Regions from separate parts of the Bradyrhizobium sp. USDA 3315 genome, predicted to be linked through region 1. Evidence: predicted binding sites of a transcription regulator. Region 1 holds the regulator's gene; each other region holds the start of a gene.
The links. The regulator HrcA, encoded in region 1, represses chaperone genes, less so after heat shock. The targets are predictions, from matches to a motif close to GTTAGCACTCNCNNNNNGNGAGTGCTAAC.
Positions count from the first base shown of each region.

Region 2: a site for HrcA is predicted at 4,419-4,447, ahead of groES (co-chaperone GroES). Genes of this name have one in related genera too.
Region 3: a site for HrcA is predicted at 4,808-4,836, ahead of groES (co-chaperone GroES). Genes of this name have one in related genera too.
Region 4: a site for HrcA is predicted at 4,720-4,748, ahead of ACVIYL_RS27480 (co-chaperone GroES). Genes of this name have one in related genera too.

Region 1 covers NZ_JBSRYP010000001.1:1,959,761-1,966,966, reverse strand. Annotated here, with positions in the region: gene ACVIYL_RS09065 (penicillin-binding protein activator) at 1-1,105, shown strand, start outside; gene hemW (radical SAM family heme chaperone HemW) at 1,197-2,354, opposite strand; gene rdgB (RdgB/HAM1 family non-canonical purine NTP pyrophosphatase) at 2,341-2,976, opposite strand; gene rph (ribonuclease PH) at 2,988-3,701, opposite strand; gene hrcA (heat-inducible transcriptional repressor HrcA) at 3,872-4,960, shown strand; gene grpE (nucleotide exchange factor GrpE) at 5,126-5,731, shown strand; gene ACVIYL_RS09035 (VOC family protein) at 5,781-6,206, opposite strand; gene ACVIYL_RS09030 (helix-turn-helix domain-containing protein) at 6,275-7,129, opposite strand; gene pncA (bifunctional nicotinamidase/pyrazinamidase) at 7,152-7,206, opposite strand, start outside.
Region 2 covers NZ_JBSRYP010000001.1:4,746,143-4,753,348, reverse strand. Annotated here, with positions in the region: gene ACVIYL_RS21895 (acyl-CoA dehydrogenase family protein) at 239-1,462, shown strand; gene ACVIYL_RS21890 (NAD(P)-binding protein) at 1,547-1,825, shown strand; gene ACVIYL_RS21885 (Lrp/AsnC family transcriptional regulator) at 2,174-2,665, opposite strand; gene ACVIYL_RS21880 (transglutaminase domain-containing protein) at 3,523-3,672, shown strand; gene ACVIYL_RS21875 (hypothetical protein) at 3,644-4,087, shown strand; gene groES (co-chaperone GroES) at 4,491-4,805, shown strand; gene groL (chaperonin GroEL) at 4,894-6,540, shown strand.
Region 3 covers NZ_JBSRYP010000001.1:5,001,693-5,008,898, reverse strand. Annotated here, with positions in the region: partial or broken gene ACVIYL_RS23115 (IS5 family transposase) at 1-878, opposite strand, end outside; gene ACVIYL_RS23110 (hypothetical protein) at 1,023-1,799, opposite strand; gene ACVIYL_RS23105 (MBL fold metallo-hydrolase) at 2,200-2,559, shown strand; gene groL (chaperonin GroEL) at 2,723-4,363, opposite strand; gene groES (co-chaperone GroES) at 4,451-4,765, opposite strand; gene ACVIYL_RS23090 (hypothetical protein) at 5,312-5,749, opposite strand; gene ACVIYL_RS23085 (DUF6036 family nucleotidyltransferase) at 6,227-6,862, opposite strand; gene ACVIYL_RS23080 (hypothetical protein) at 6,859-7,206, opposite strand, start outside.
Region 4 covers NZ_JBSRYP010000001.1:5,901,044-5,908,249, forward strand. Annotated here, with positions in the region: gene ACVIYL_RS27455 (adenylate/guanylate cyclase domain-containing protein) at 1-460, shown strand, start outside; gene ACVIYL_RS27460 (Crp/Fnr family transcriptional regulator) at 798-1,535, shown strand; gene ACVIYL_RS27465 (hypothetical protein) at 1,554-1,751, opposite strand; gene ACVIYL_RS27470 (hypothetical protein) at 1,792-2,007, opposite strand; gene groL (chaperonin GroEL) at 2,678-4,318, opposite strand; gene ACVIYL_RS27480 (co-chaperone GroES) at 4,362-4,676, opposite strand; gene ACVIYL_RS27485 (usg protein) at 5,069-5,359, shown strand; gene ACVIYL_RS27490 (cupin domain-containing protein) at 5,459-6,025, shown strand; gene ACVIYL_RS27495 (IS701 family transposase) at 6,172-7,206, opposite strand, start outside.

The DNA.
Region 1 (7,206 bases):
CATCCAGCAGAGCTTGAGCCAATTTTCCAGCAGCAACCCGGAAGCTGGTCCTGCCGGGCCGCAGCAGCAGCCGCAGGCGGTCGGCACCGGGCAGGTCAAGATCGGGCTGATCCTGCCGCTGTCGGCGTCCGGCAATGCCGGGCTTGCCGCCCAGTCGATGCGGAACGCGGCCGAAATGGCGCTGGCAGAGTTTCAGAACCCGAACATCCAGCTCCTGATCAAGGACGATGGCGGCAGCCCGCAGGGCGCATCGCAGGGTGCCCAGCAGGCACTGTCCGAAGGCGCCGAGATCATTCTGGGACCGCTGTTCGCAGGCTCGGTGCCCGCCGTCGCGCAACTGACGCGGCCGCGCGGAACCTCGGTGATCGCGTTCTCCACCGATTCGAGTGTGGCCGGGCGCGGCGTCTATCTGCTGAGCTTCCTGCCGGAGTCCGACATCAATCGCATCGTCGACTACTCGGCGGGGATCGGAAAGCGCTCGTTCGCCGCGATGGTGCCGGACAACGCCTACGGCAACGTGGTCGAGGCCGCCTTCAAGCAGGCGGTCGGCCGCAAGAACGGCCGCGTCGTCGCATTCGAGAAATATGGCGCCGATCGCGCGACGCCGGCGCGAACTGTGGCGCAGGCGCTCGGCCAGGCCGATGCGCTGCTGATCGCCGACGATGGTGATTCGGTGGTCGCGACCGCCGATGCCTTGACCGCAGCCGGCGCCAATCTGCGCAACATCCAGCTGCTCGGCACCGGGCTGTGGGACAATCCGCGGGTGTTCGCGAGCCCCGCCTTGCAGGGCGGCCTCTACGCCGCGCCCGATCCGTCCGGCTTCCGCAGCTTCGCCGGCCGCTACCGCACCAAATATGGCGGCGAGCCGGTGCGCACCGCGACGCTTGCCTATGATGCGGTGGCGCTGATGGCGGCGCTCGCGCGCACGCAAGGGGCGCAACGCTTTGCGCCGGAGACGTTGACCAATCCGTCCGGCTTTGCCGGTATCGACGGTCTGTTCCGCTTCCGCTCCGACGGCACCAATGAACGCGGCCTTGCGGTCATGAAGGTGGCCTCAGGCGGCAGCACGCCGGTCGCAGGCTCGCCGAAGAGTTTTGGCGCTTGATTTTCGTCGGGCGGTCAAGCTGCCTCGTCGAGCGCCGGCACCCGCCAGCTCCTTTGCATGGGGTTGTTTTCGATATTTTGGCAGCGTGCACCTAGGCGGCGAGATCCGCAACGACCGCGTCGAGCACCGGGAATCCCGACTTGGTCACGCGGAGCCGTCCGTCGGCGTCGACGGCGATCGCGCCTTCCTCGCGCAGCATCGCGATCCGGTGCGGGTCGAGCTGGCGGCCGGAGAGCTTCGCATAGCGCTTGGGATCGATGCCCTCGGCGAGCCGCAGCCCCATCAGCAGAAACTCGTCGGCGCGTTCTTCGCTGTTGAGGCTGTCATCGCTGACGACGCCGTGACCGCGCTCCTCGACGTTCAACAGCCACGCCTCGGGGCGCCGCTCGGTTGCGGTCGCGTGCCTGACGCCATCGATGTCGAGCCTTCCATGTGCGCCGGGGCCGATGCCGGCATATTCCTCACCGCGCCAGTAGACGAGATTGTGCTTGCACTCCGCGCCGGCGCGGGCGTGATTGGAGATCTCATAGGCCGGCAATCCCTCGCGGGCGCAGACCTCCTGCGTCACGTCGTAGAGCGCGCGCGCGGTCGCCTCATCCGGCGTCTGCAATTTGCCGGCGGCATGCAGCCCGAAGAACGGCGTGCCTTCCTCGATCGTGAGCTGGTACAGCGACAGATGCTCGGCCGCTTCCGAGATCGCCTGCTTCAGTTCATCGGCCCACATCCGCGGCGTCTGGTCGGGGCGGGCATAGATCAGATCGAACGAGTAACGGTCGAACGCAGAGCGCGCGATCGCGACCGCGTCGAGCGCCTCGCGCGCGGTGTGCAGGCGGCCCAATGCCTTCAGCGAGGCGTCATCGAGCGCCTGCACGCCGAGCGAGACGCGGTTGACGCCGGCTGCGCGATAGCCGCGAAAGCGCGTCGCCTCGACGCTGGTCGGATTGGCCTCGAGCGTGACCTCGACGTCGCGCGAGACCTGCCAGTGCTTGCCGATCGCATCAAGCACGGCACCGACGGTCTGCGGCTGCATCAACGACGGCGTGCCGCCGCCGAGGAAGATCGACGACACCTGCCGCCCCGGCACGCGCGCGGCTGTCGTCTCGATCTCGCGGGCGAACGCGCGCACGAAACGCTCCTCGTCGACCGGCGCATGCCGCACGTGGCTGTTGAAATCACAATACGGGCATTTCGACAGGCAGAACGGCCAGTGCACGTAGACGCCGAAGGCTTCTCGGTCAGCGTGGCTCAAGGCAGATCTCCGCGAGCTTCACGAAGGCGCGGGCGCGATGCGACAGGCCGAGCCCGAGCGGCGGCAGGCCGTGCTTCTCGATGCTGGTCATCTCGCCGAAGGTCCGCGTGTAGCCGTCGGGCAGGAAGGCCGGATCGTAGCCGAAGCCGGCAGTGCCACGCGGCGGCCAGACCAGGGTCCCATCGACGCGCGCCTCGACCTCCTCGAGATGATCGTCGGGCCAGGCCACGCACAACGCCGACACGAAGTGTGCCTTGCGCCGGTCCGGTGCGGTGGCGCCGCGCTCCTGCAGCAGCCGCTCGATCCGCGTCATCGCCGCCATGAAATCCTTGCCCTCGCCGGCCCAGCGCGCCGAGTAGATCCCGGGCGCGCCGTCGAGCGCGTCGACCACGAGGCCGGAATCGTCGGCGAAGGCTGGCAGTCCGGCCGCCTTCGCTGCCGCGATCGCCTTGATCGCCGCGTTGGCGCGAAAATTGTCGCCGGTCTCCTCGGGCTCGGCGAGGTCGAGCTCGCCGGCCGACACCACCTCCACGCCATGCGGCGCCAGCAGTTCCCGCATCTCGGCAAGCTTGCCGGGATTATGGGTGGCGATGACGAGCCTTCCGGTGATTCGGCGGTGCATGACCAATCTGACTACGCCACCGCGATCTTTTGCAAGTCGACCAGACGCGCGACACCTTTGCGCGCCAGCGCCATCAGCGCCAGGAATTCACCTTCCGAGAACGGCGTCTTCTCGGCGGTGCCCTGCACCTCGATGATCCGGCCGTCCCCGGTCATGACGAAATTGGCGTCGGTGTCGGCTTCGGAATCCTCGGCATAGTCGAGATCGAGCACCGGCGTGCCCTGGTAGATGCCACAGGAGATCGCCGCCACATTGTCGCGCAACACATTGGTCTTCAGCATGTTGCGGGTCTTCATCCAGTTGATGCAGTCGGCCAGCGCCACCCAGGCACCGGTGATCGAGGCGGTGCGGGTGCCGCCGTCGGCCTGGATGACGTCGCAATCGACCGTGATCTGGCGCTCGCCGAGTGCCTCGAGATCGACGGCTGCGCGCAGCGAGCGGCCGATCAGCCGCTGAATCTCGACCGTCCGGCCGCCCTGCTTGCCGGCCGAGGCCTCGCGGCGGGTGCGTTCCAGGGTGGCACGCGGCAGCATGCCGTATTCGGCGGTGACCCAGCCGCGGCCCTGGCCCTTCAGCCACGGCGGCAACCGCTCTTCCAGCGTGGCGGTCACCAGCACATGGGTGTCGCCGAACTTCACCATGCAGGAACCCTCGGCATATTTGACGACGCCGCGTTCCAGCGACACGGGACGCAGTTCATCGGGTGCACGGCGGCTTGGCCGCATGAAATCCTCCAGAAATCCGAGAAAATTGGCTGGCCGTGCTTGTAGGAGCGGGAAGGGGCAGCGGCAAGGGTTTTCGGCCCCGGCAGGGTCCGGTACGAGGGGACCGAATGCATGCTTGTCATCGGCCTCCCGGATCGACAAATTATGCAGTAATTGTGAGGGACTAGAGTGTGACTCACCACGATCCGATTGGCCTGATCGCGCCGCATGCCGGGCTCGCCCAGCTCAACGAGCGTTCGCGCGACATTTTTCGTCAAATCGTCGAAAGCTATCTCGCGACCGGCGAGCCGGTCGGTTCGCGCAACATCTCGCGCCTGATCGCATTACCGCTGTCGCCGGCCTCGGTCCGCAATGTGATGTCGGATCTCGAGCAGCTCGGCCTGATCTATGCGCCGCATACCTCCGCCGGCCGGTTACCGACCGAACTCGGGCTGCGCTTCTTCGTCGATGCGCTGATGCAGGTCGGCGACCTCACCGAGGCCGAGCGTCAGTCGATCCAGACCCAGCTCGCTGCCGTCGGCCGCGCGCAATCCGTCGAGGCCGCGCTTGGCGAAGCCTTGACGCGGCTGTCGGGGCTGACCCGTGCCGCGGCGGTGGTGCTGACGCAAAAGTCGAATGCGCGGCTGAAGCACATCGAGTTCGTGCGGCTGGAGCCGGAGAAGGCGCTGGTCGTGCTGGTCGGCGAAGACGGCCAGGTCGAAAACCGCGTCCTGGCGCTGCCGCCGGGTGTTCCATCCTCGGCCCTGACCGAAGCGACCAACTTCCTCAATGCGCGGATCCGTGGCCGCACGCTGGCCGAAGCGCGGCTCGAGCTCGAGACGGCATTGACGCAAAACCGCGCCGAGCTCGATCAGCTCACGCAAAAGGTGGTCGCGGCGGGCATCGCGAGCTGGTCCGGCGGCGAGAGCGAGGACCGCCAGCTGATCGTGCGCGGTCACGCCAATCTGCTCGAGGATCTGCATGCGCTCGACGATCTCGAGCGCATCAAATCGCTGTTCGACGATCTCGAAACCAAGCGCGGCGTGATCGATCTGCTCGGCCGCGCCGAACGCGGCGAGGGCGTGCGGATCTTCATCGGCTCGGAGAACAAGCTGTTCTCGCTGTCGGGTTCCTCGACCATCATCGCGCCCTACGGCGACGCCCAGGGGCGGATCGTGGGCGTCCTCGGCGTGATCGGACCGACGCGGCTGAACTATGCGCGGGTGATCCCGACCGTCGATTATGCCGCGCGCATCGTCAGCAAGATGCTGGGCGGCTGACCGGAGGGCGATTTCGCTTTCATTTGACGGGTTTTCTTCACCCAAGCCGGAGATCCCAGTTCCCGAGACCGGTATGTTGCGCTTGATTTTCGCCGCCCAAAGCACGATATCCCGGCAAGCAATCCCCAAGATTTGAACCGACGCGAGTTTTCGAGAAGGCAAGCCATGACCGATCCGAACCGGGCCAATGACAACACCGAGAATTCGGCGCCGACGGGTGAGCCCGTGGTCTCGAAACCCTACATCATGCCTGACGAGCCCGAGGCCGGATCGGCGGAGGCGCTGACCAAGGAACTCGCCGAGGCGCGCGACCGGACGCTGCGCACGCTGGCCGAGATGGAGAATCTCCGCCAGCGCACCCGCCGCGAGGTCGCCGACGCCAAGGCCTACGGCATCACCGGCTTTGCCCGCGACGTGCTCGATATCGCCGACAACCTGCAGCGCGCGCTCGATGCGGTGCCAGCCGAGACCAAGGAAGCCGCCGATCCCGGCCTGAAGGCGCTGATCGAAGGCGTCGAGCTGACCGAACGTTCGCTGCTCAACGCGCTGGAGAAGAACGGCGTCAAGAAGTTCGACCCGATCGGCGAGAAGTTCGATCCGAACTTCCAGCAGGCGATGTTCGAGGTGCCTGATCCGTCGGTGCCGTCGGGCACCGTGGTGCAGGTCGTGCAGGCCGGTTACATGATCGGCGAGCGCATCCTGCGCCCGGCACTGGTCGGCGTCTCCAAGGGCGGCGCCAAGGCCGCCCCGACCGCCGACATCACCGCCTGATCCATCCCGATCCCGGCTGCGCGTTTGTGAGCTCGCGGATTGCGCGGGCTCACGGTCGCGGCTTCTCGTGTGCCTTCGGCCAATAGGTGCCGAAGCTCCAGAGATTTCCTTCCGGATCGCGGCAGGCGAAGTCGCGGCTGCCATAGTCGGTATCGCGCAGTTCCATCTCGATCTTGGCGCCGGCAGCCTTGACCTTCGCGTGCAGCGCGTCGGGATCGTCGACCGCGATATAGATCGAGTCGGTGCGGCGGTTGTCGAGGTCGCCGACCAGCCTGCCATATGCGTCGTCGCGGCTCTGGCCCAGCATCAGCATCGAGGAACCATAGGCGAGCTCGGCGTGATGGATCACGCCGCCATCGCGGTAGACGACGTGTTCGGTGAACCCAAGCACCGTCGTGAGCCAATTGGTCATCGCCTCGGCGTCCTTGCAGCGCAGGGTCGGGTAGATGCGGGGCGGTTCGATGTCGTGCGTCATGGTCGCTCACCTCCTTGGCTGACGGCGCCATCCTGCACGAGGCAACGCGGCGTCGGCTTGAAGGTTTGTTACCAGTCCGCCAGCCCATCGCCGGCGTGAACCAGCCGGCGGTCGGTCAGCGCCCGGCGGCGCGCCCAGGCGGTTGGCGGTTCGCCTGCGAATTCGACGAACTCGCGGGCGAGATGGGCCTGGTCGGCATAGCCGCTTTCCGCCGCGATCCCCGCCCAGCCAAGCGCTGCGCCGCTTTGCGCCAGCCGGCTCGCCCGGTGAAACCGCATCATGCGCGCCAGCGATTTGGGGGCGAGGCCGAGTTCGGACCGAAACCGGCCAGCCAGATGCTTGCGGCTCCAGCCGATCTCGTCGGCCAATGCCGTGATGCTGATAGCGCCGGCCGAACGCGCCAGTTTTCGATAGGCGAACGTGACTTCGGGAGACGGCATGTGGCCGGCGCGGCGCAGCACGAACGCCTCGATCAGGTCGAAGCGGCGCTGCCAGCAGGTCACGGCGCCGAGTTGCTCGCGCAGACGACGGCCGTCATGGCCGAGCACATCGTCGATATCGACCATGCGCCCGACCAGGTCGGTCACGGCGCCGCCGAAGAAGCCGTAGGCGCCGAGCGGGGTGAAATCGACCTGCACGCAGGCAGCGTGGCCGTCGGACTCGATGTAGACAGGCCCGGCATGCAGGCCGGCGGCGAAGCTGAGCTGACGGTCGGCCGCACCGGGCTCGCGCGACAGCGCGATCAGGAACGGCGAGCCGAAACTGATGATCAGCGGGACGATCACCGGCGCGGTCTGCCGCTGCGCGAACCGGCCCGTTGCGGTCTCGCGATAACCGGTGATCCGGACGATCAGGCCAGCCATGCGCGGCGACGGCAGGCGCTGCGCGAGATCGAATGCATGAGGTGACGCAGGCTCGGCCATGCGAATCTCGCGAGGCTGCGTCTTACGCGATATCCGAGGACTGGATGCGCTTGACGCCGGCCTTGGCCATGTCGTCC
Region 2 (7,206 bases), 2.8 Mb from region 1:
CTTTCGTGCTCGATGCAATCGCGAGCATCGCAATCTTTTCGCCGACCCTTGCGTCACTTCAGACGACATCGATCGGCAGGCTCACGCGGCAGATTTTTCTTCGCGCGACGTGCAGATCCAAACGATCGTGTTGCATCCGAACAGAAATTCAGTCTGGCTCTCGCGGGCGGGCTGATTATTCTTCAAGACAACAAATTCTGTCCATTCATGGACTCACGGAACGAGCGGACGCAACACGATGACCATTCATCCCGGTAGACCGAGCATCAGCGACGACGACCTGCACAGGCGCTTCGCTCCAATCTTTGAGACGATCGCTGCAAGTGCGGTGGCGCGCGAGCGAAACCGCGCGCTACCGATCGAGGAAATCAGACTGTTGAAGGAGGCCGGCTTCGGAGCCCTGCGTGTGCCGATCGAGTTCGGAGGGCTCGGCGCAACGCTCCGCCAGACGTTCGACCTGCTTATCGAGCTCGCGGCCGCAGATTCTAACCTGCCGCAGGCGTTACGGGCGCACTTCAACCTGGTGGAGGACTTGCGGCTGCACAAGGATGAGGCGGTCAAGGCGCGGTGGCTCGGAGCGATCGCGAACGGCGCGCTCGTCGGTGTCGCCGTTACCGAGCCGGGCCTTGGTGCGGTCGATCGCTACCGGACGGCCGTCACATCGGAAGGAGCCGCGCTACGTCTCAACGGGCTGAAGTATTACACGACCGGCACGCTCTACGCCGATCATTTGCTTGTCGCGGCCGACCGGGACGGCAAGCGAGTTACCATTCTTGTCGACACCAGCCAGCCCGGCGTCAGCGTTGAGGACGACTGGGACGGCTTCGGCCAGCGGCTCACGGCAAGCGGCACCGCGGAGTTCAAGAATGTCACGGTCACCCCGGATCGGATCATCGGCCCCGGCTATGGAACGGAAGGCCGGGTGTTTGGAACGGCCCACGTTCAGCTGATCCTGCTCGCCACGCTCGCAGGGATTGCGAAACGTGCCGCGGCGGATACGACCGACTGGATCAAGGCGCGCACCCGCACATTCACCCATGCCGTCGCCGACCTGCCACGCAACGATCCTCTGGTACAGCAGGTCATCGGTCAGCTCTTCAGCGCCGCCTTTGGTGCGCGGGCAACGGTCCTCGCCGCTGTCGACGAGCTCGCGCGGACGCTCGATGGCGGCCACCAGGACCCTCATCAGCTCGATGCCTCCGAACTTGCGGCGGCGCAGGCGCAAGTAACCGTCATCAAGCTCGTGCTCGACGCCGTGACCACGCTTTTCGAAGTGGGCGGCGCCTCGCTCAGCTCGGACAAGCTGGCCATTGACCGGCACTGGCGTAACGCACGGACCATCGCTTCCCACAACCCCGCCATCTTCAAGCTCCGCGCAATCGGCGCTTACGAGTTGAATGGCGAGACACTTCCATATGCATGGAGTGCTGGCGTTCGTTCCGCACGACAACACGCCAGTTAGCGGGCGCTCGTTTGGTGGCTCGACGCGGTGCCGAGAGGCATGCCCCCGATCGTTCCCAGTCCATTGTTCCATCAGGAGAGCCAAGTGTCCAACAAGCGGAAAGTCGCAATCATCGGAGCGGGTCTAGCCGGAACGACGGCCGGACTTGGTCTCGTCAATGCCGGATTTGACGTCACGATTTATAGCGATCGAAACCGCGCGTCGCTTCGCAACGATGTGCCTCCCACCGGGACGGCTGTCTATTTTGGCAAATCTCTCAAATACGATGCGGAGATCATCGAGGATCTCTATGACATCGGCACCAGCACCGGGATCTGCACGATCGGCTCACAAAAGTTCAGATCTTCGGCACCTTCTATGTAGTGCAAGACAATTTCAGACAGCAGCTGCTGCAACCAACTCCTTGAGGCGCGCGTTCTCTTGCTTGCAACGCTCCAGTTCGCGCTCTTCTGTCATTGCCAATGCGTCGCGAGAACGTGTCATCTACCGTCATGGTTCATGTAGAGCCTGTTCGCGAAAGAATACTCCGGCGAAATTGGTACGTGAGGTACGAACATCTCGCTGCCCACCAAGATGTGTCATCCTGGCTTCAGATTCGTTCGTTTCGTACAAAATGATCCCGTGCTCTCCCTCGTCGCGGTGAGGTGGAGGGTTTGCCAGGAGAGCAATGAGATAGCAGCTGCCAATTGACCTGCTTGATCGAGGACACCATCAACGATTGCTTAATCTATCGCTGGGAGGTCGCTCAACCGGAATAGCAAAGCCGGCTTTCACCCGATCCAATACAACCATCGTCTTGAAGCATTTGATGTCCGGGTTCTTATAGAAGAAGCGTCTAGTGAATTCCTCGTAGTCCTCCATGGTACGCGCGGTAACGTATAAGATGAAGTCAGCATCGCCGGTGACGTAGAAGCCATTGACGACTTCAGCCGACGATTTGATGTCCTTCTTAAACCTGTCAATGATGTCCGAACGCTCCCGCTCCATTGTAACCAACACAAGCATTTGGATTGGCCGTCCCACGGCCTTCGGCGAAACGACCGAGACATCGGCCTCGATGATTCTTTCCGCACGGAGCCTCTTCAATCGTCGTTGGCACGCGGTGGCCGAGAGCCCCGCCATTTCGCCGAGCACCTCGGAAGTCAGTCGGTTGTTCTGTTGCACGATCTCGAGAATGCGGGCGTCTATCTGGTCGTACTGCATTGCATAACAGCTCCGGCCCTGAGGTGAATTTCACCGCCACTCCATGCGTCGGGCAAAGAAAATTGTCCAAGAGCATGAAAATACGGAGAAATTCTCAGCGAGCCCCTTAGCGTGTCAAGCGCGGTAAACTACTTGCCACTGGCGTATGCGCCCTGCACCACCACGCCCATCCTCGGTAATTGCGGCCTGTCCCGGCCGCATTTCTGCTCCTATTGACCATATTGCGCCGCAAAATACACGGAGACTGAATGCTTCAGCCGAGGGCAAAGCCGGGACTTACCGCTGCAGCGATCGCCGGACTACCGCTCGATGGCGAAACCAAAGTAGAACGTATCAGCCCGGTATGCCGTAGGCTCGTGGAAAGCGGACGTCTCCGGCCCATTCACCTATCACCTGCTAACGCATAAGCACCCAGCCCCCGACGTGACGACAAGAGCGCCACCCTTCAAAGTATTGATTGCCGCCGAGCTGGCGCGCATCGAGGCTCAACTCGTGAATACGCCCCACGGGCCAGAGCGCGAGGAGCTTGACCGCAAGCTGCGTCGGCTCAGGACAGCCTTCAACGTCGACAGTTGGGACCGACCAACTTAAAGAGTTCGCTGACGGCCGGGTCTGTTCCTGACGATTTCCGACCCCGTGCGCGCTGACCCATCCAGGCCCTTATGACATTTTGATCAGCGGCCTTCCGTCAGATATTCCGGTGTTGTGTTGCGCCTTGCAGGGTCTCCTGATCCACGAAGCATGGATCGAGAGGAATGGGTTGAACCCAGCCACTTTTGCCGGTCAAAGCCGCTCGACCTTGCCGGTGGCGCAACGCCTGGAGCAGCTTCTGGCGATCGACCCACGACCGCTGACGACTGCTCGACCGGGCAACTCAAGAGCCCCGAGCAACATGCCGGGACTTTTCGTTGATGTTGTGCAGCGTTCTGCGGCATCACGGCGTGCCGGCCCGCATCCGGTGCGGTTTCGGCAGGTACTTTGCTCCGCATCCCTTTCACGATCATTGATCATTGGGTGTGCGAATACTGGGACCGGAGTGCGCGGCGCTGGGTCCTGGTCGACGCTCAACTGGACCAACTACACCGCAGCCTCCTCAAGTTCGATTTCGAACCCGTCAACGTGCCTCGCACAGCGTACATTACCGGTATCGAGGCGTGGAAGCTGTGCCGATCCGTCGTCATTGATCCTGCACAGCTTGGCCACGGAAGCACCACCGGCCTGTTCTTCGCCCGCGTCAACCTGGCGCGCGATCTGCTGGCCCTTGCCAAGATCGAGACCTCGGCATGGGACACGTGGCGCGAGGCGCGTGAACCGCATCGTGCATTGGAAGACGCAGCTCTGCTGCTATGTGATAGCATGGCGCAACGTGGTGAAGAGAGCGCCATCGAAAATGCGCCGTTGTTGGGCACTCCACCCTGGTAAGGGCAGCCGCTTGTGGACGCAGTGTCCAACTCCAAAGCAAGAATTCTTGAATGTGCTTGGCAGGCTGATCGGGTACCGAACCCGGACTGCAGGCCAGGCGTGCGGTTTAATTTCTTGAGCTTGGCGGTGGCGATGAGGGTGTGGCGGGCCGGCCGCCCTCATCCGTCCACCGAAGGTCCAGTTTCTTCTTCCCAAGTGCTCATCGCCAATGACCGTATCAGGAGGCCCCTGTAAGAGCCGAGATTGCTTGTCCGTTTCGTACGAATTTGTTGGAGCAGGCCTTGCAAGCTCTTGCTTCCGAAAAACCCTGTCCTATTTCAGCTGCGCCTGCGTTGGCACTCGCTGACGTCGACTGCCATCAATTCAGCTTTCATCAACGTCTACAGATACTTAGGAGGACCGCATGAAATTCCGTCCGCTTCACGACCGCGTCGTGATCAAGCGCATCGACGCAGAAGAGAAGACCGCCGGCGGCATCATCATTCCGGACAGCGCCAAGGAAAAGCCCTCCCAGGGCGAAGTCATCGCCGTTGGCCCGGGTGGACGCGATGAAGCTGGCAAGCTGATCCCTGTCGACGTCAAGGTCGGCGACCGCGTGCTGTTCGGCAAGTGGTCAGGCACCGAGGTCAAGATCGACGGCCAGGAGCTGTTGATCATGAAGGAGAGCGACATCATGGGCGTTCTCACCGATGTGTCTTCCAGCAAGAAGGCCGCCTAATCTACCGCTCGCAACGCTCACCCTGAGGAGCGCCTGCCGGGCGCCTCGCCAAGGGTGAGACCGATCTAAACACTCAGGGAAACCCGATATGTCAGCTAAAGAAGTTAAATTCGGCGTAGACGCACGCGACCGCATGTTGCGCGGTGTCGACATCCTCGCCAACGCAGTGAAGGTCACTCTCGGTCCGAAGGGCCGCAACGTCGTTCTCGACAAGTCGTTCGGCGCTCCCCGCATCACCAAGGACGGCGTCACCGTCGCCAAGGAGATCGAGCTCGAGGACAAGTTCGAGAACATGGGCGCCCAGATGGTGCGCGAAGTCGCCTCCAAGTCCGCTGACGCGGCCGGCGACGGCACCACCACGGCGACCGTGCTCGCCCAGGCGATCGTGCGGGAAGGCGCCAAGTCGGTCGCCGCCGGCATGAACCCGATGGACCTGAAGCGCGGTATCGACCTCGCGGTCGAAGCCGTCGTTGCGGACCTCCAGAAGAACTCGAAGAAGGTCACCTCGAACGAGGAGATCGCCCAGGTCGGTACCATTTCGGCCAATGGCGATGCCGAAATCGGCAAGTTCCTCGCCGACGCCATGAAGAAGGTCGGCAACGAGGGCGTGATCACGGTCGAGGAAGCCAAGTCGCTCGAGACCGAACTCGACGTCGTCGAGGGCATGCAGTTCGACCGCGGTTACATCTCGCCCTACTTCGTCACCAACGCCGACATGCGCGTTGAGATGGACGACGCCTACATCCTGATCAACGAGAAGAAGCTCTCCTCGCTGAACGAGCTGCTGCCGCTGCTCGAGGCCGTGGTGCAGACCGGCAAGCCGCTGGTCATCGTCGCCGAGGACGTCGAAGGCGAAGCCCTCGCCACCCTCGTCGTCAACCGCCTGCGTGGCGGCCTGAAGGTCGCGGCCGTCAAGGCTCCGGGCTTCGGCGATCGCCGCAAGGCCATGCTGCAGGACATCGCGATCCTGACCGGCGGCCAGGCCATCTCGGAAGACCTCGGCATCAAGCTCGAGAACGTCACGCTGCAGATGCTCGGTCGCGCCAAGAAGGTGATGATCGACAAGGAGAACACCACGATCGTCAACAGCGCCGGCAAGAAGGCCGACATCGACGCCCGCGTTGCCCAGATCAAGGCGCAGATCGAGGAGACCACCTCGGACTACGACCGTGAGAAGCTGCAGGAGCGTCTCGCCAAGCTCGCAGGCGGCGTCGCGGTGATCCGCGTCGGCGGCGCGACCGAGGTCGAGGTGAAGGAGCGCAAGGATCGCGTTGATGACGCGATGCATGCGACCCGCGCGGCTGTCGAGGAAGGCATCCTGCCTGGAGGCGGCGTGGCGTTGCTCCGTGCCACCGAAGCGCTCAAGGGCCTGCGCACCAAGAACGATGACCAGAAGACCGGGGTCGAGATCGTACGCAAGGCGTTGTCCTGGCCAGCCCGCCAGATCGCGATCAACGCTGGTGAAGATGGTTCGGTCGTGGTTGGCAAGGTCCTGGAGAAGGATCAGTACTCTTACGGTTTCGACGCGCAGACGGGCGAGTACAGCAACCTGGTCTCCAAGGGCATCATCGACCCCACCAAGGTCGTGCGAGCCGCAGTCCAGAACGCGTCCTCCGTGGCGGCGCTGCTGATCACCACCGAGGCCATGGTTGCCGAGCTGCCGAAGAAGAACGCCGGCGGCCCCGCGATGCCTCCGGGCGGTGGCATGGGCGGCATGGGTGGAATGGACTTCTGATCCACCTTAATGCAAAAACCCCGGCAGGAATGCTGGGGTTTTTGTTTGCTCTTCCAGTCTTTCACGCTATTCCGGGCTCGCCTTGCGCGCGCCTTGGAAGCCGGCGTGCAGGACCAATAGCCAACCTCGCTGGCTGATTCCCCTCGCTGTACAGCGACCGCCCGTAGCCGCCGAGAGCTCGCATTCGTCCGTTCCGTACAAAGATTGCAAGCCGATAGCAGATGCAATTCGTCAATATCACATCCGTGAAAAGTCTTCGAGTCGCACCAGGACCAGGCGTGATTTTGCGGCCCCCCTAGGGTAAGTGGGCGATGCCTGCGAGTCACCAGCATTGCTGAAGGCAATCACGGCGCGTCGGAGTAATTCGCGGTTAAGAAGTGGATTTGAAGAGCGCTGAGGACGATGACGTGACCCTTCTCCCACTGGGTCCGCCGATCTGCGACTTGACCGCGGAGGCAGCACTGCATCAGAGTTGCGTAGGCATCGCACTTTGCACAGGAAGGTAGAACGATGCACCTGACGAGTGGAAAGCCCATCGGTTATGACCCGCAGTCCATGGTCTATAGATTCACTATGTTCGACGGCGATAGGTGCGTCGATTGCGATATCAGCAATGCAGCGTTGTCCGCTTTGGGAGTTATGTGGGCAAATCCTGGTCTCACTCAC
Region 3 (7,206 bases), 3.0 Mb from region 1:
GCGATGCTGACCTTGCAGCCGAACTCGTAGGGCGTGCGGGCTTTACCCTTGCCGATGCACTCAACCTCCGGAGCATGTAACGCATAGACCTTCGGACCGCGCTGATACTAATCCTGGCTGCGCACCTGCTGCGCTAAACCGAGCAACGGGCCGAAGCGAGCTTCCAGCACCGTATCGCCATCAATCTTGCGGCAGATGTCGCGGATGATCCGGCCAAGCCGTGTCCGCAGGAACTTGAGCTGCCGCCGGGCGCGTTTGAACTGGTGGGCGTGGGTATAGCGGCCGGTCATGATGGCGGCGCGCTTGGCCAGGCGCAGATAGCTCTGGCGTAGCGGCACACGGTTGCGCTTGGCGAGCCCGACCAGCTTGATGATTGCTCGATGCAGCAGCCGCGCGTCGGTCGGATGTGCAACCGCCTTGGGCTGCACTGTGGTATCGACGACCACCCGTTCCAGGTCCTTGGGACCGATGGCGCCGGTCTTGTGCGCCACTGAAAGACTTTCCTGGATCAGCGCGACGAGCTGTTCCTCGCCGAGCCGCTGCCGCCAGCGTGTCATCGACGATCGATCGAACGGCAGACGGTGGCAGAAGCTCAATTCGCCGCAGAAGTATTGGTAATAGGGATTCTCGATCCAGCGAGCGCACAGCACCTCATCTGCCAGGTTGTGCATGTGCTTCAAAATGAACAGGCCAGCGACTAGCCGCGTCGGCAAGCCCGGCTGTCCCGACCCTGCTTGGCACACCGAACTGAAGCGCTCATTCAGGATGTTCCAGTCGATCAGCGCTGCCAACCGCACCAACGGATGACCCATGTCGATGATCTGATCAAGCGCCGGAAGCAACAGGTCTTTCTGGCGATCATCCCGCGGCTTGCTCATCGCATTCCCCAATGTCGACGACGCCGTCAGGGAATCACGAATCGCCCAAAAGCAAAACCTAAAACGCAAGAAAGCGAGGTCCAACACCCCGCTTTCCTGCAAAATCGAATACTACATCAAGACCAATTCTGCTTATTTCTCAGGTCAATCCGCATTCTTCACGGAGGACTCCATATGCGAGGCGCTCCAAACCCTGAGGGCCCGGGGTGCCAGGCTTGTATCGACTAGCTTGCTCCAGGACTTGCCTACCTCGATCCAGCGGCATTTTTGCGCGGGCAAGGTCTCCAGCATTTTTTGGGCAATGGGTGCAAGGCTCGCAGCTTCGGAGATTGGGTCAAGGCCAGCATCTTCAAGGATCTCCACAGCAGCTTCTTTGGATCGCGTCCACGCTGCTTCGGTGAACCTCCTCTCCGAGAAATACTCAAAACAGGTGCGAAACGTCAGAGCGCGGCCGATGACCTTATGGTTTGGTAGCCTCGTCTCACTCAGCCATCGGCGCAAATGGTCACACCACTCCTGGCTGCTGAAATCGACAAGATTGCCACCTTCGAAGATCAAAAGCGCCGCCATGCCGGCGATTTCGCATCGCACGTCTTCATCTTGTTTTTCGAACCAGTCGCGGATTGCTTGCAAGGGCGTTCTCGGCCGATTTACGGCCGATATCTCTGTCGCGCGGGTCCGATTGAACGGGACGACGTTTTCCAGTGGGGGCATGCGCGGCCAGGGCTTCCCCTTTGCGTCCCATAAGACCCAACGCTTTGCGATCGCTTTTGCTTCTTCCGGCGACCTGGTTCGCCAAAGCTCCGTGAGCGCCTCGTCGACGTAGTATGAAACATCCGCCTTCAGGCCGCATGTACGCGCGATTGCTGCGAGGCGGCCGGCGTCAAGGAGCCGGGCCGCGAAGTTGTTCTCTGCGTTCATTTTCTGAGGTCTTTCGCGCCCTCTCCAGCGCGTCCCGCTCATTCTGCTCTAAACGCACTACAAAACGGTATTCACGCCGTTGGAAGTTGGCGGCGACGTGACAAGACGCCCGTCGGTATCGGCCGAGCAGACGCCCTCTTGCTTTACGTCACGCGCCGCTAACCTCAGTGGCCAGCCACGGCCTCAACTTGCAATGGTAGCCAAGCCTGGAGAAGCCCCTAGGCATGGCTAGGGTTTGCATTCTTCGTGCCAAGCAATAGTGGACAGTTCGCATCATGCCTGTGTTGGCTTTGTCTGCTTTCCAACATACTAAGGTCTCAATCCTTGCAGTCGAGCCTGTCCGCAGCTGACTGTTGTCGATGCTGTCGTCTCCACCGAGAGCTCTGCGTTCAAATTCCAGTTGAAAGACAAAACGGTGTTTTCTTCAGGCGACACTGCGTTCTTTCCGCCGCTCGCTGACTTCGCGAAGGGGGCTAATTATCTAGTGCACGAAGCGTTGTACGAACCCGGTCTGGACGCCGTTGTACGCCGCGTGCCGAACGCCGAAAGGTTGAAGGCCAGTATTCAGAGCCATTACACCCGCGCCGATGCTGTGGGCCGCATCGCAGCGATGGCGAACGTGAAAACACTTGTTCTCAATCATTTCGTGCCTGCGGGTGATAACAACGCGGCACCCGAGGTATGGAGGGACGCGGTTCGGACGACATATGGAGGCAACATCGTTGTCGGAAGAGACCTGCTTCAGCTACGCTGTAAGTGAGAGGCTGGAGGCATCTACACTGGCCTTTTTCAACTTCCGCATGAAGTTCAGGGCTCGGGCTACGCGCACCAGCATAACAAAGGACATGAACACGGCGACAAGGAAAAACCCCGGCATTGGGTGCCGGGGTTCTGTAATTCTCGTATTCTTCGATGCGGCTGGATCAGAAGTCCATGCCTCCCATGCCGCCGCCCGGGGGCATGGCCGGGCCGGCTGCGGCTTTCTTCGGCAACTCGGCGACCATGGCCTCGGTGGTGATCAGCAGCGCCGCCACGGAGGAGGCGTTCTGGATCGCGGTGCGCACGACCTTGGTCGGGTCGATGATGCCCTTGGACACCAGGTTGCCGTACTCGCCAGTCTGCGAGTCGAACCCGTAGGCGTACTGTTCCTTCTCGAGGATCTTGCCGACGATCACCGAACCGTCTTCACCGGCGTTGATCGCGATCTGGCGGGCTGGCCAGGACAGCGCCTTGCGCACGATCTCGACCCCGGTCTTCTGGTCGTCGTTCTTGGTGCGCAGGCCCTTGAGCTGCTCGGAGGCACGGAGCAGAGCGACGCCGCCGCCTGGGACGATGCCTTCTTCCACGGCCGCGCGGGTCGCATGCATCGCGTCATCAACGCGATCCTTGCGCTCCTTCACCTCGACCTCGGTCGCGCCGCCGACGCGGATCACCGCGACGCCGCCTGCGAGCTTGGCGAGACGCTCCTGCAGCTTCTCACGGTCGTAGTCCGAGGTGGTCTCCTCGATCTGCGCCTTGATCTGGCTCACGCGCGCCTCGATGTCGGCCTTCTTGCCGGCGCCGTTGACGATCGTGGTGTTCTCCTTGTCGATCATCACCTTCTTGGCGCGACCGAGCATGTTGAGCGTGACGTTCTCAAGCTTGATGCCGAGATCTTCCGAGATGGCCTGGCCGCCGGTCAGGATCGCGATGTCCTGCAGCATGGCCTTGCGGCGATCGCCGAAGCCCGGAGCCTTGACGGCCGCGACCTTCAGGCCGCCACGCAGGCGGTTGACGACCAGAGTGGCGAGCGCTTCGCCTTCGACGTCTTCAGCGACGATCACCAGCGGCTTGCCACTCTGCACCACGGCCTCGAGCAGCGGCAGCAGCTCGTTCAGCGAGGAGAGCTTCTTCTCGTTGATGAGGATGTAGGCGTCGTCCATCTCAACGCGCATCTTATCGGCGTTGGTGACGAAATACGGCGAGATGTAGCCGCGGTCGAACTGCATGCCCTCGACGACGTCGAGCTCGGTCTCGAGCGACTTGGCTTCCTCGACCGTGATCACGCCCTCGTTGCCGACCTTCTTCATGGCGTCGGCGAGGAACTTGCCGATCTCGGCATCGCCGTTGGCCGAAATGGTGCCGACCTGGGCGATCTCCTCGTTCGAGGTGACCTTCTTCGAGTTCTTCTGAAGGTCGGCCACGACGGCTTCGACCGCGAGGTCGATACCGCGCTTCAGATCCATCGGGTTCATGCCGGCGGCAACCGACTTGGCGCCCTCGCGGACGATCGCAGCCGCGAGCACGGTCGCGGTGGTGGTGCCGTCGCCGGCCGCGTCAGCGGACTTGGAGGCGACTTCGCGCACCATCTGGGCGCCCATGTTCTCGAACTTGTCGTCGAGCTCGATCTCCTTGGCGACGGTGACGCCGTCCTTGGTGATGCGGGGAGCGCCGAACGACTTGTCGAGAACGACGTTACGACCCTTCGGACCGAGGGTGACCTTCACCGCGTTGGCAAGGATGTCGACACCGCGCAGCATGCGGTCGCGCGCGTCTACGCCGAATTTGACTTCTTTGGCTGACATAGTTGATTTCCCTGAGTTTCATTTCTTCTCAACCCTTGGCGGGGCGCCCGACAGGCGCTCCTCAGGGTGAGCGGTGCGAGCGTTGGATTAGGCGGCCTTCTTCTTGGAAGCGGGGACGTCGAGCACGCCCATGATGTCGCTCTCCTTCATGATCAGCAGGTCTTCGCCGTCGATCTTGACCTCGGTGCCCGACCACTTGCCGAACAGGACGCGGTCGCCGACCTTGACGTCGATGGGGGTCAGCTTGCCAGTCTCATCGCGGCCACCGGGGCCAACGGCGACGACTTCGCCCTGCGAGGGCTTTTCCTTGGCACTGTCCGGAATGATGATGCCGCCAGCGGTCTTCTCTTCGGCGTCGATGCGCTTGACCACGACGCGGTCGTGAAGCGGACGGAAATTCATGCAGCCCTCCTAAGCATTTGCACGATTTGAGGATTTTCGGATACTAGCAATCGATGCCCGCGAGTGCTATTTACGGGCCGAGCTGAAATAGGATAGGATTTTTGCGGGAGCAAGGGACTCTGGCAGAAAAAATGCAGCTCACGTCGAATGCGGCCCGGTACATGGCGCGCGTCGGCTTCGAACATCCGAAGGATGTCGGCAGCCGGCTCGCGCGAGACGGAGTTCCAGCCTTCGCGCACCGACCTGCCGCCGCCTACCCCTGCTCCAGTCGTGCTCGCGGTGAAGGATCCGGCGCCTTACCTTCCGGAGCCTCGCGACGTGATCAAAATCCCGCTTGGCCACCGAGTGACGCAACGTCACATTTCCCGCGGCTGCCGCGGGCCACATTTGGCCACCATAACGGCCCCGCATGTGGGACAGGTGCCCGTTGCGCCTGGAATTGCTTCCCGCCGTTTACCCTCGATCAACGCGTACTGCATGTCGCTCCCACGTTAGTCATCGCCATTGCCTCGCGACCGCGACCGTGATCTTTATCCGCAGGATTCGTCATGCGCCCGCCTGACTGGCAAAACGAAGCCGATCGATCTGATTGTAGTTGATCACCGCAGGGTCGGCGCCGATCACCGGAAATCGGCTGACCACATAATGCACGACCTTGTCCATTCCCAGCTCCTGTTTCAGCAGATGGTCGCGGCGACGCTCCTTCGTCAGGGCGCGCGCATAGTAATTCGTCAGGGATCGGTTATATCGGACGAACATCGCGCGCTCAGCCTCAATCTTCGACAGATCAATCCTTGCACTGGATGTTGAAGATGACGCCGCCGTGCGCGGGGAGCCGGGTTTGGACGCCTTCCTTTCGCAAAAATCGTTAGTTGTGGGGACATGCAACCATGAATACAACGAATCGAAAAACGGAACGAGCAATCTCCCGCGTCCAGGCGCTGCTGACAGCCGGTCATCTATCAGCGATCGGCCGACCGCCATTGGCAGCTGCCACCAGGTTTCGTGGCTGGACAGGACACCATAGGCGCCACTGACCTAGAAAAGCGTGACCGGGACCATCAGCGTGCGCGCAAGCTGTAAGGCGTGGTTCCGAGCGAGGGAGAGATCGTGCGATGGTGTGAGGCTCCGTTGGGAGCGGGCCAATTCCCACTCGATGGCGCCTCGAAAGGCCCTGCCGCGTCGCGATAACCGCGCAGGCGATCCGAGGTCTTGATTGCGCAGGAGTACCTGCGTGATCGCCCCTGTTGCGGAAAAAAAGAGATGGGTCACGGAGCTAAGCGCGCTTGCTGCTACTGAAATCGAACCAGAATTGCGTGCGGACATCGCAAGCTTGGCGGTGAGAGTGTTTGCTTCGATCCGAATTGGAGGACCTGAATGAGAAGCGCTGAAGCGCAAAGCCCCCCGCCGACGCCCGACGCTCGACGCCTAAGGCGCGATAGGTTACACAGTCGGTAACGGCTATGATCCGACCGTCTTGCCTGCCACAACATCTGCTTTCGGCGCATCCGCAAGGCCGCGCACGAAGTTTATGGCTCGCTCCTGAAGTTCGGCCTCAAGCTTCGTCGCCTTAATGCGCTCGACAACGAGCTCGCGATCGAACGGTCGCGCCTGGTGGTAGCCTTCGACGAACTCCTTGTCCTTGTCGGACAATCGAGCGAGTTTGGATACGATGATGTCCTCAGGACATGGTGCAACGGCTAGGACCTTTCGATCGTCGACGTCGACCGTCTTGGTGATCGCCCGCTTGTTCCAATCTTCAGGAAGCCGCGCGGTGTTCTCGTCGACACCGTCGATATAGAAGCCGTGCTCGCGATGGAATTTAGAGCCCTCGCCATAGAGGGCATTGATCTCTTCGGAAGCCTCTGGATCGTCTTCGGGATCCAGTTCCTTCTGCTGGATCTCCCAAATCTTCGCGTTCTCCGGATAAGCGTCGATTTCGCCAGAGGTGCGCAGGACGACTGGTGCGTCTGGCCATGAAAGCAAGATGCTTTGGCTGCCGATGATGAAGACCTTGTCGGTTTTAAACAGCCGGGCGATCACCCTGACTGTCTCGACAAGGTCTTCAATAGTGCGAACAAACGAGTTTTGTGTCACGCAGCCATCCGCGGAAGTGCCGCGGTCTTATGGATCGCAGATCTCTCCGCAATCCGCTTCGCCGCCTTCCAGATACGACGGCGCAGAGTGTCGTCCTCGAAATTGATGCCTTCCGCCAAAACGAAAGGTGAGGACAGACGCAGACGCGTCATCTCTTCGTCGCGGCTCGTCAGACGGCGGCGGACAGTAGAAGGAGGAAAGCCAAGCATGTCCGACCACTCGCGAACGAAAGCGTAGCCTTCGAAACGCTGGGAGTTATGGACCAAAGAATCCTTCGCCCTTTCGACCAGCGACGGGTCGCGACCGATCTGCCGCGCAATAAGCCGATGCATGATCAGCTTCGC
Region 4 (7,206 bases), 3.9 Mb from region 1:
TCACGAGAACGACTGCTATCTCTGTGAACCGTTCTGGGGATTGCAGATTGCCGTGGCGAATGCGGAGGCCGGGCATGTCGATGCCGGGCTCGACATCATCAATGAGTTGATCGAGGCGACGGAGCAGTCCGGGCAGCACTGGCTGGATGCCGAGCTGTACCGCGTGCAGGCTGGGCTGCTGTCGCATCGTCACAGCCCCGACATGTCCGGCGCCGAGGATGCCTTCCGCCGTGCCCTCGAGATTGCTCGAAGGCAGCAGACCAGGACGTTCGAGCTGCGCAGCGCGCTGGGACTTGCACGTCTTTACAGCCGCAGCGGCCGGGCAGAGGAGATATCGCAATTGCTGGCGCCGGTGCTCGCCGGTTTCGATCCGGCGCTCGACCTTGCCGAGATCAAGGACGCGCAGGAACTGCTCGCGCAGGCGCGTCGGTGGCCGGACCGGCACTCGCGCGCGTCTTGACGGGTGCCGCAGCGAGCGGTCACACCGCGTCCGCTACCTTCCTGCGCCCGCGCAGATAGTGAAAGAGCAGGTTCGGATGTCGCGCGCGGCGCGAGCGATGCGAAACTGGAACTGTTGGGTTCCCGAAGTTCTACGGTGTAACGATGTGCATTTTGCTATTGCGTCCGGCGGCGCATTTGCATCTAACTTTAAGGACGCCGCCGCGGAGAATTCCGCCTTGCGGTCAAACGTTTGGAATATGTTTTTGATCCCGTGTTTGAGTGAGTATGCTGTGCGACCCTTGACGTTCCCGCAGGTGAGCATTTCCGGTGGAACTTGTAATCGCCTTCTCGCGACATTGTCGCCGGCGGATCTGGACCTCCTGAGACCCGAACTTGAGACCGTTGCGCTCGAACAGGATGCAGTCCTGGCGCGCGCCGGTGACGAGATCGACTACGTCTTCTTTCCTCACAGCGGCGCGATCCTGTTGATGATCGACATGGCGGATGGGCAGACGGTCGCAACCGGCGTGGTCGGATGCGAAGGGGCCGTGGGCAGTCTTTCGGTTCTCGGAGCCTCGCCGTCAGGCATTACCGCCGTCGTTCGTGCGGCTGGTACCGCCTCGCGGGTTCCGGCGGCGCGCTTTCACGCCGCTTTCGGGCGCAGTCCGGGGATTCGGCAGGCAATCCAGAAGCACGTCAGATCGATGCTGATCCAGTTTCAGCTCGGCTCCGCTTGCAATGCGCTCCACCCGGTCGAGGCGCGGATGGCGCGCTGGCTGCTTCAGCTTCGCGACCGCGTCGACAGCGACGTCCTCCCGCTGACCCAGCAAGCGCTGTCGCAAATCCTCGGCGTGCGACGAACGACGGTGACCTTGCTGATGGGCAATCTGCGCAAGCGCGGTGCGATCAGGTCAGATCAACGAGGCCAGATCGAGATCGACCGGGCGCGGCTATTGGCGGCGGCGTGCGAATGCCATCGCGTCATGCGTATCGAGGCCGAGGAGATCTTCTCGGGCGACAGGGTTCGAACGCGAGGAATGGCGCCGGCTAACGATCCGGGTATCCCGGAAATCGAGGCTGACGACGCCGTGTGAGCGCGTTCCCTGCTGCGATCAGCTTCCCGGCCGCCGATCAAGCTCCCGTGTCGGGGAGGATACCCTTTCGAGCTCCGCAATCTCACGCAGCACCTTTGCGGTCTCGCGCAACTCATTGCGCTTCGGACCGGGCTTCAGCCGTCGTGCTTCATCGAGAAAGTCCTTGGCCTGCAGCAGCCAGGCAGACGTTTCGGTCGAGATCTGTACCTGCGCCATGGTGTCCCTCCATCGCGGTCGTCAAAAGTGGTGGCCACTTTCAGGCCGGTGAACCGCCGCCGCGGCGTCGCCGCACGCGGATGCTCGGCTCGTCGACCCAGGCGTCCCGCGCAAACCAGGCGTGATCCGCGCGGCAAAATGGACAGGGCGTGCGCGAGAAGAACACGGTACTGCGTCGAAAGCTCTCGCGATCGGTCTTGATTCCGGTGGAAATCGCGTGCCCGGTTTGCGGACATCTGACCATCACCATGCCCATGAGCGCCTCCCTCCCATATTGCCTTTTGCTTTTTGCCTGTTGCCTTGCAGAATAGTCCGGCCGGTTGGATTGGCCTGATCGGTGCGCGGGGTAGTTGGGGGGGCATCGCGCACCTGCGGCGGTTGACGGAGCATCGGGCAGTGGGGGCTGCATGCTCTCGTCACTGGGCTTCTTCCAACCGGCCAGGTCCCTCCTTGAACGAATCCTCGATGTGACTTCAACGCCGCTTCTTCAGGCGGCTCGGCTGAAAACCTTGTCGCTTTCGCTCACTGCACTGCCTCCCTCGCAAGTGAAAGCATTCTCCGCAACGCTTGCCCGCGTCACGGGAGCTGACGCTCCGTGCTCAATTCAGATTGTTGAGAGTGAACTTCGATCTTGTCCCGAGCCTACTGTGCGGGACGAAGATGACGCTGTCGGTTCGGTTTGCGACTCTCGCGCGAAATTTTTTTTGAAATTGTCAACTCAGACCAACGTATATTTACGGAGAGTGTTGTGAATAACGTGCATGCTGTGAGCAGCGTAAGGCTCCTGGTAAGTCGCCCGGCGAGCCTGCCCCAAACAAAAACCCCGGCATCGCTGCCGGGGTTTTGCATTTCGTTGTCGTTGAGCGAGATCCCGGCTCTGCGGTGCACCGCTTCGCGCTGCACCGCGTCCGGGACGACTTCGTCGCTTAGAAGTCCATGCCGCCCATGCCGCCGCCCGGAGGCATCGCGGGGCCGCCGGCGTTCTTCTTCGGCAGCTCGGCAACCATCGCTTCCGTGGTGATCAGGAGCGCGGCAACCGAGGCAGCGTTCTGGATCGCGGTGCGCACGACCTTGGTCGGGTCGATGATGCCCTTCTTGACGAGGTCGGCATAGTCGCCGGTCTGGGAGTCGAAGCCGTAGTTGTAGGTCTTGTTCTCCAGGATCTTGCCGACGATGACCGAACCGTCTTCACCGGCGTTGATCGCGATCTGGCGAGCGGGAGCCGACAGCGCCTTGCGCACGATCTCGACGCCGGTCTTCTGGTCGTCGTTCTTGGTGCGCAGGCCCTTGAGCTGCTCGGACGCACGGAGGAGGGCGACGCCGCCGCCCGGGACGATGCCTTCCTCGACAGCCGCACGGGTCGCGTGCATCGCGTCATCAACGCGATCCTTGCGCTCCTTCACCTCGACCTCGGTCGCGCCGCCGACGCGGATCACCGCGACGCCGCCTGCGAGCTTGGCGAGACGCTCCTGCAGCTTCTCACGGTCGTAGTCCGAGGTGGTCTCCTCGATCTGCGCCTTGATCTGGGCAACGCGGGCGTCGATGTCGGCCTTCTTGCCGGCGCCGTTGACAATCGTGGTGTTCTCCTTGTCGATCATCACCTTCTTGGCGCGACCGAGCATCTGCAGCGTGACGTTCTCGAGCTTGATGCCGAGGTCTTCCGAGATGGCCTGGCCGCCGGTCAGGATCGCGATGTCCTGCAGCATGGCCTTGCGGCGATCGCCGAAGCCCGGAGCCTTGACGGCCGCGACCTTCAGGCCGCCACGCAGGCGGTTGACGACGAGGGTGGCGAGCGCTTCGCCTTCGACGTCTTCGGCGACGATGACCAGCGGCTTGCCGGTCTGCACCACGGCCTCGAGCAGCGGCAGCAGCTCGTTCAGCGAGGAGAGCTTCTTCTCGTTGATCAGGATGTAGGCGTCGTCCATCTCAACGCGCATCTTGTCGGCGTTGGTGACGAAGTAGGGCGAGATGTAGCCGCGGTCGAACTGCATGCCCTCGACGACGTCGAGCTCGGTCTCGAGCGACTTGGCTTCCTCGACCGTGATCACGCCCTCGTTGCCGACCTTCTTCATGGCGTCGGCGAGGAACTTGCCGATCTCGGCATCGCCGTTGGCCGAAATGGTGCCGACCTGGGCGATCTCCTCGTTCGAGGTGACCTTCTTCGAGTTCTTCTGGAGGTCCGCAACGACGGCTTCGACCGCGAGGTCGATACCGCGCTTCAGGTCCATCGGGTTCATGCCGGCGGCGACCGACTTGGCGCCTTCCCGCACGATCGCCTGGGCGAGCACGGTCGCCGTGGTGGTGCCGTCGCCGGCCGCGTCAGCGGACTTGGAGGCGACTTCGCGCACCATCTGCGCGCCCATGTTCTCGAACTTGTCCTCGAGCTCGATCTCCTTGGCGACGGTGACGCCGTCCTTGGTGATGCGGGGAGCGCCGAACGACTTCTCGAGCACCACGTTGCGGCCCTTGGGGCCGAGGGTGACCTTCACCGCGTTGGCGAGGATGTCGACGCCGCGCAGCATCTTGTCGCGCGCGTCAACGGAGAATTTGACTTCTTTAGCTGCCATCTGGGTTTTCCTTGGAATGATTTACTGGGAGGGAAAGAGGCGCTTAGGCGGCCTTCTTCTTGGAAGCGGGGACGTCGAGCACGCCCATGATGTCGCTTTCCTTCATGATCAGCAGGTCTTCGCCGTCGATCTTGACCTCGGTGCCGGACCACTTGCCGAACAGGACGCGGTCGCCGACCTTAAGGTCGATCGGGATCAGCTTGCCAGCTTCGTCGCGGCCGCCCGGGCCGACAGCGGTGACTTCGCCCTGCGAGGGCTTTTCCTTGGCACTGTCCGGAATGATGATGCCGCCAGCGGTCTTCTCTTCGGCGTCGATACGCTTGACCACGACGCGGTCGTGAAGCGGACGGAATTTCATGCAGTCCTCCTAAACATTTGTAGATGCTGTAGATTTTTGGAGAGTTAGCAGTCCAGTCCAGCGAGTGCCAGACTGGCTGGGCAGGAGATAGGCCAAGCCTTGGCGGCGGGCAAGTGCCTCTAGCAGAAAAATTGGCACTCGTAAGTGTCGGCTGCCAAAAGGATACCGAGATCATTTCGGCATCCTTAATACCGCCCCGTGGGGCGCTGCGGCTATTAGCAGATGCGGTAAGCTGCTGCCAACGCAAGAAATTTCAACAACCTATTAAACATTTAGGCTTGAGATGGGTTAGTCGCGTGCGTCACATTTCTCTCATGTGAGCGCATCCATTGCCGGTGGTCCGGCGGGGAGGTCGGCCACCACGTGAATGCGCTCCGTCACAGGAGGTTGGCATGGTCTCGCGAGTTGGTGGGGTTGTTTCCGACGATTTCCGGAAGCAGTTGCTGGGGTACGGGCTGACGACGGCGCAAATCCTCTATCGGATGCCGGATCACCCCTCGTTGCTGCAGACCTATGTCTGGCAGAACTACGACCTGTTTCCGAAATTTCCGGCGCTGCAGGATTTCCTCGCGTTCTGGCAAGCGAAGCTCGAAGGCCCGCTGTTTTCGGTGACGGTGGCGCATTCCAAGCTGGTCAAGCCGGCCGAGCTGCGTGCCGTCGACGGCGTGTTCCGGCTGCATTAGCTGGCAAGGAGGCAAAAGCGCGCTGTGCGCCTTTGCTCGCCTCGCGGCGCGCGACTTGTGTTAGCCTCTCTCCGTCACAAAAAGACGGGAGGCGAAACAATGGCCAAGAAGACGGCATCAAGATCGGCAGCCAAGACCGCGGTGAAGAAGAAATGGTCGGGGCTTGGCGCAGGCGCCAAGAAGACGTCCGCGAAATCGTCCGCGCGCAAGACCATCAAGTCGAAAGGCCGCGTCTCGGCGGCCAAGAAGAGCGCGCCGAAAGCTGCAGCCAAGGCGCGGCCGAAGCAGCGCGTCGCGATCAGCCATCACCGCGAAGAGGACTTTAAGGCCGACGGGCTGCGCGCCTACGCCAAGTACCGCGACCTCGGCATCGCCGCCGCCTCGCATGGCCTCGCGCAGGCACACGTCATCCGGCTGCAGGGACCGTGCAATCCCGATGAGGTGTCGAAGCTGCACTTCCACGACGTCGACTTCCAGATGGTCTATGTGCTCAAGGGCTGGGTGAAGACCTACATGGAAGGCGAGGGCGAGACGCTGATGCAGCAAGGCAGCGCCTGGACCCAGCCGCCGCGCATCCGGCACATGATCCTGGACTACTCCGACGACGTCGAACTGCTGGAGGTGATCCTGCCGGCCGAGTTCAAGACGGTGGAGTTGAAGGCGTAGGCTTTTCGCGGCCGTCATGGCCGGGCTTGACCCGGCCATCCAGCTTGCTTCGAAAGATTCTCCTTGGTCGATGGATGCCCGGGTCAAGCCCGGGCATGCCGATTTTCTAGCACTACTTTGGCAGATTGTGTTTTCGCCGCTGTTTTTCAGGGATTTCCTTTCGGCAATATGGGCACTGCTGAGGCGGCGGCCGAAGGATGAGATCGACGATGGCGTGACGTACGGCTGGCATGGTTGGCTGAGGCGGAGGCCCGTTGATTCTTTTTTTTCCGCCCCGCGTATGCGAGGCGACGATGTTGCAGGAAGGCGTAGGCAATCATTGTCATCAAGGCGTGGCGATGAAGACCTTGCCATGACCGCCCTTCGAAGTGATCAAGTCCAAGCTCCTCCTTCAGCTGTTGATGCGCCTGCTCACAAATCCACCGTGCCTTGATGGTGGCGGCCAGCGTGCGCAGATCCGTCGCCGCCGGAAGATTGGCGAGATAGTATTTCTTCTCCCCGGAGGCACGTTGCTCACCAATGAGCCAGGCTTCGTCGCCTGGGAGATGCTGCTGACCTTTATCCCATATTCGCTGCGGAGGGCCGTCGGCGGTGCGGACACGGAGAGCAGCAAATCGAGCTTTGAGCCGACCTTTCGTCCCGCTACGCCAACTCAGGGTTTTCCATTTGGCGCTGGCCAGCATTTGTTCGGCCGCAATCGATAAGATATCGGGCACGTGGTGCTTTCGTGGTTTGCCACGGACTTTGGTGATCGGCCAAATGAGCTTCACATCGACCGGATACACTTTCTGGTGCCGAGGGATACCGACAGCCCAGGTCAGCCCGCGCTCTGTTAGCCCTTGTCGAAACGGTGCGCTGAGGCCGTATCCTGCATCCGCCAGCACACATCCAAAGCGCATGTTGGCTGCCATCGCGCGGTCAATCTCGGCCAAAGCGATCTCCGGCTTGGACCGTGGCGTTCGGTGTTCGACTGGCACGCGAGCGCGCTTCAAACGAGACATGTCGCTTGTCCAGCTGTCAGGCAGAAAGAGACGTAACGCGACCATCACTGGCACTTCGCCGCGTGCAAGCGTTAAAGACACCAGCGTTTGGCAATTTGCGGTTTTACCGAGAGCCGACGCGTATTGAGCCGCAACACCGACCGATCGCTCACCCTTCTTGGGAAGTGAGGTGTCATCGAT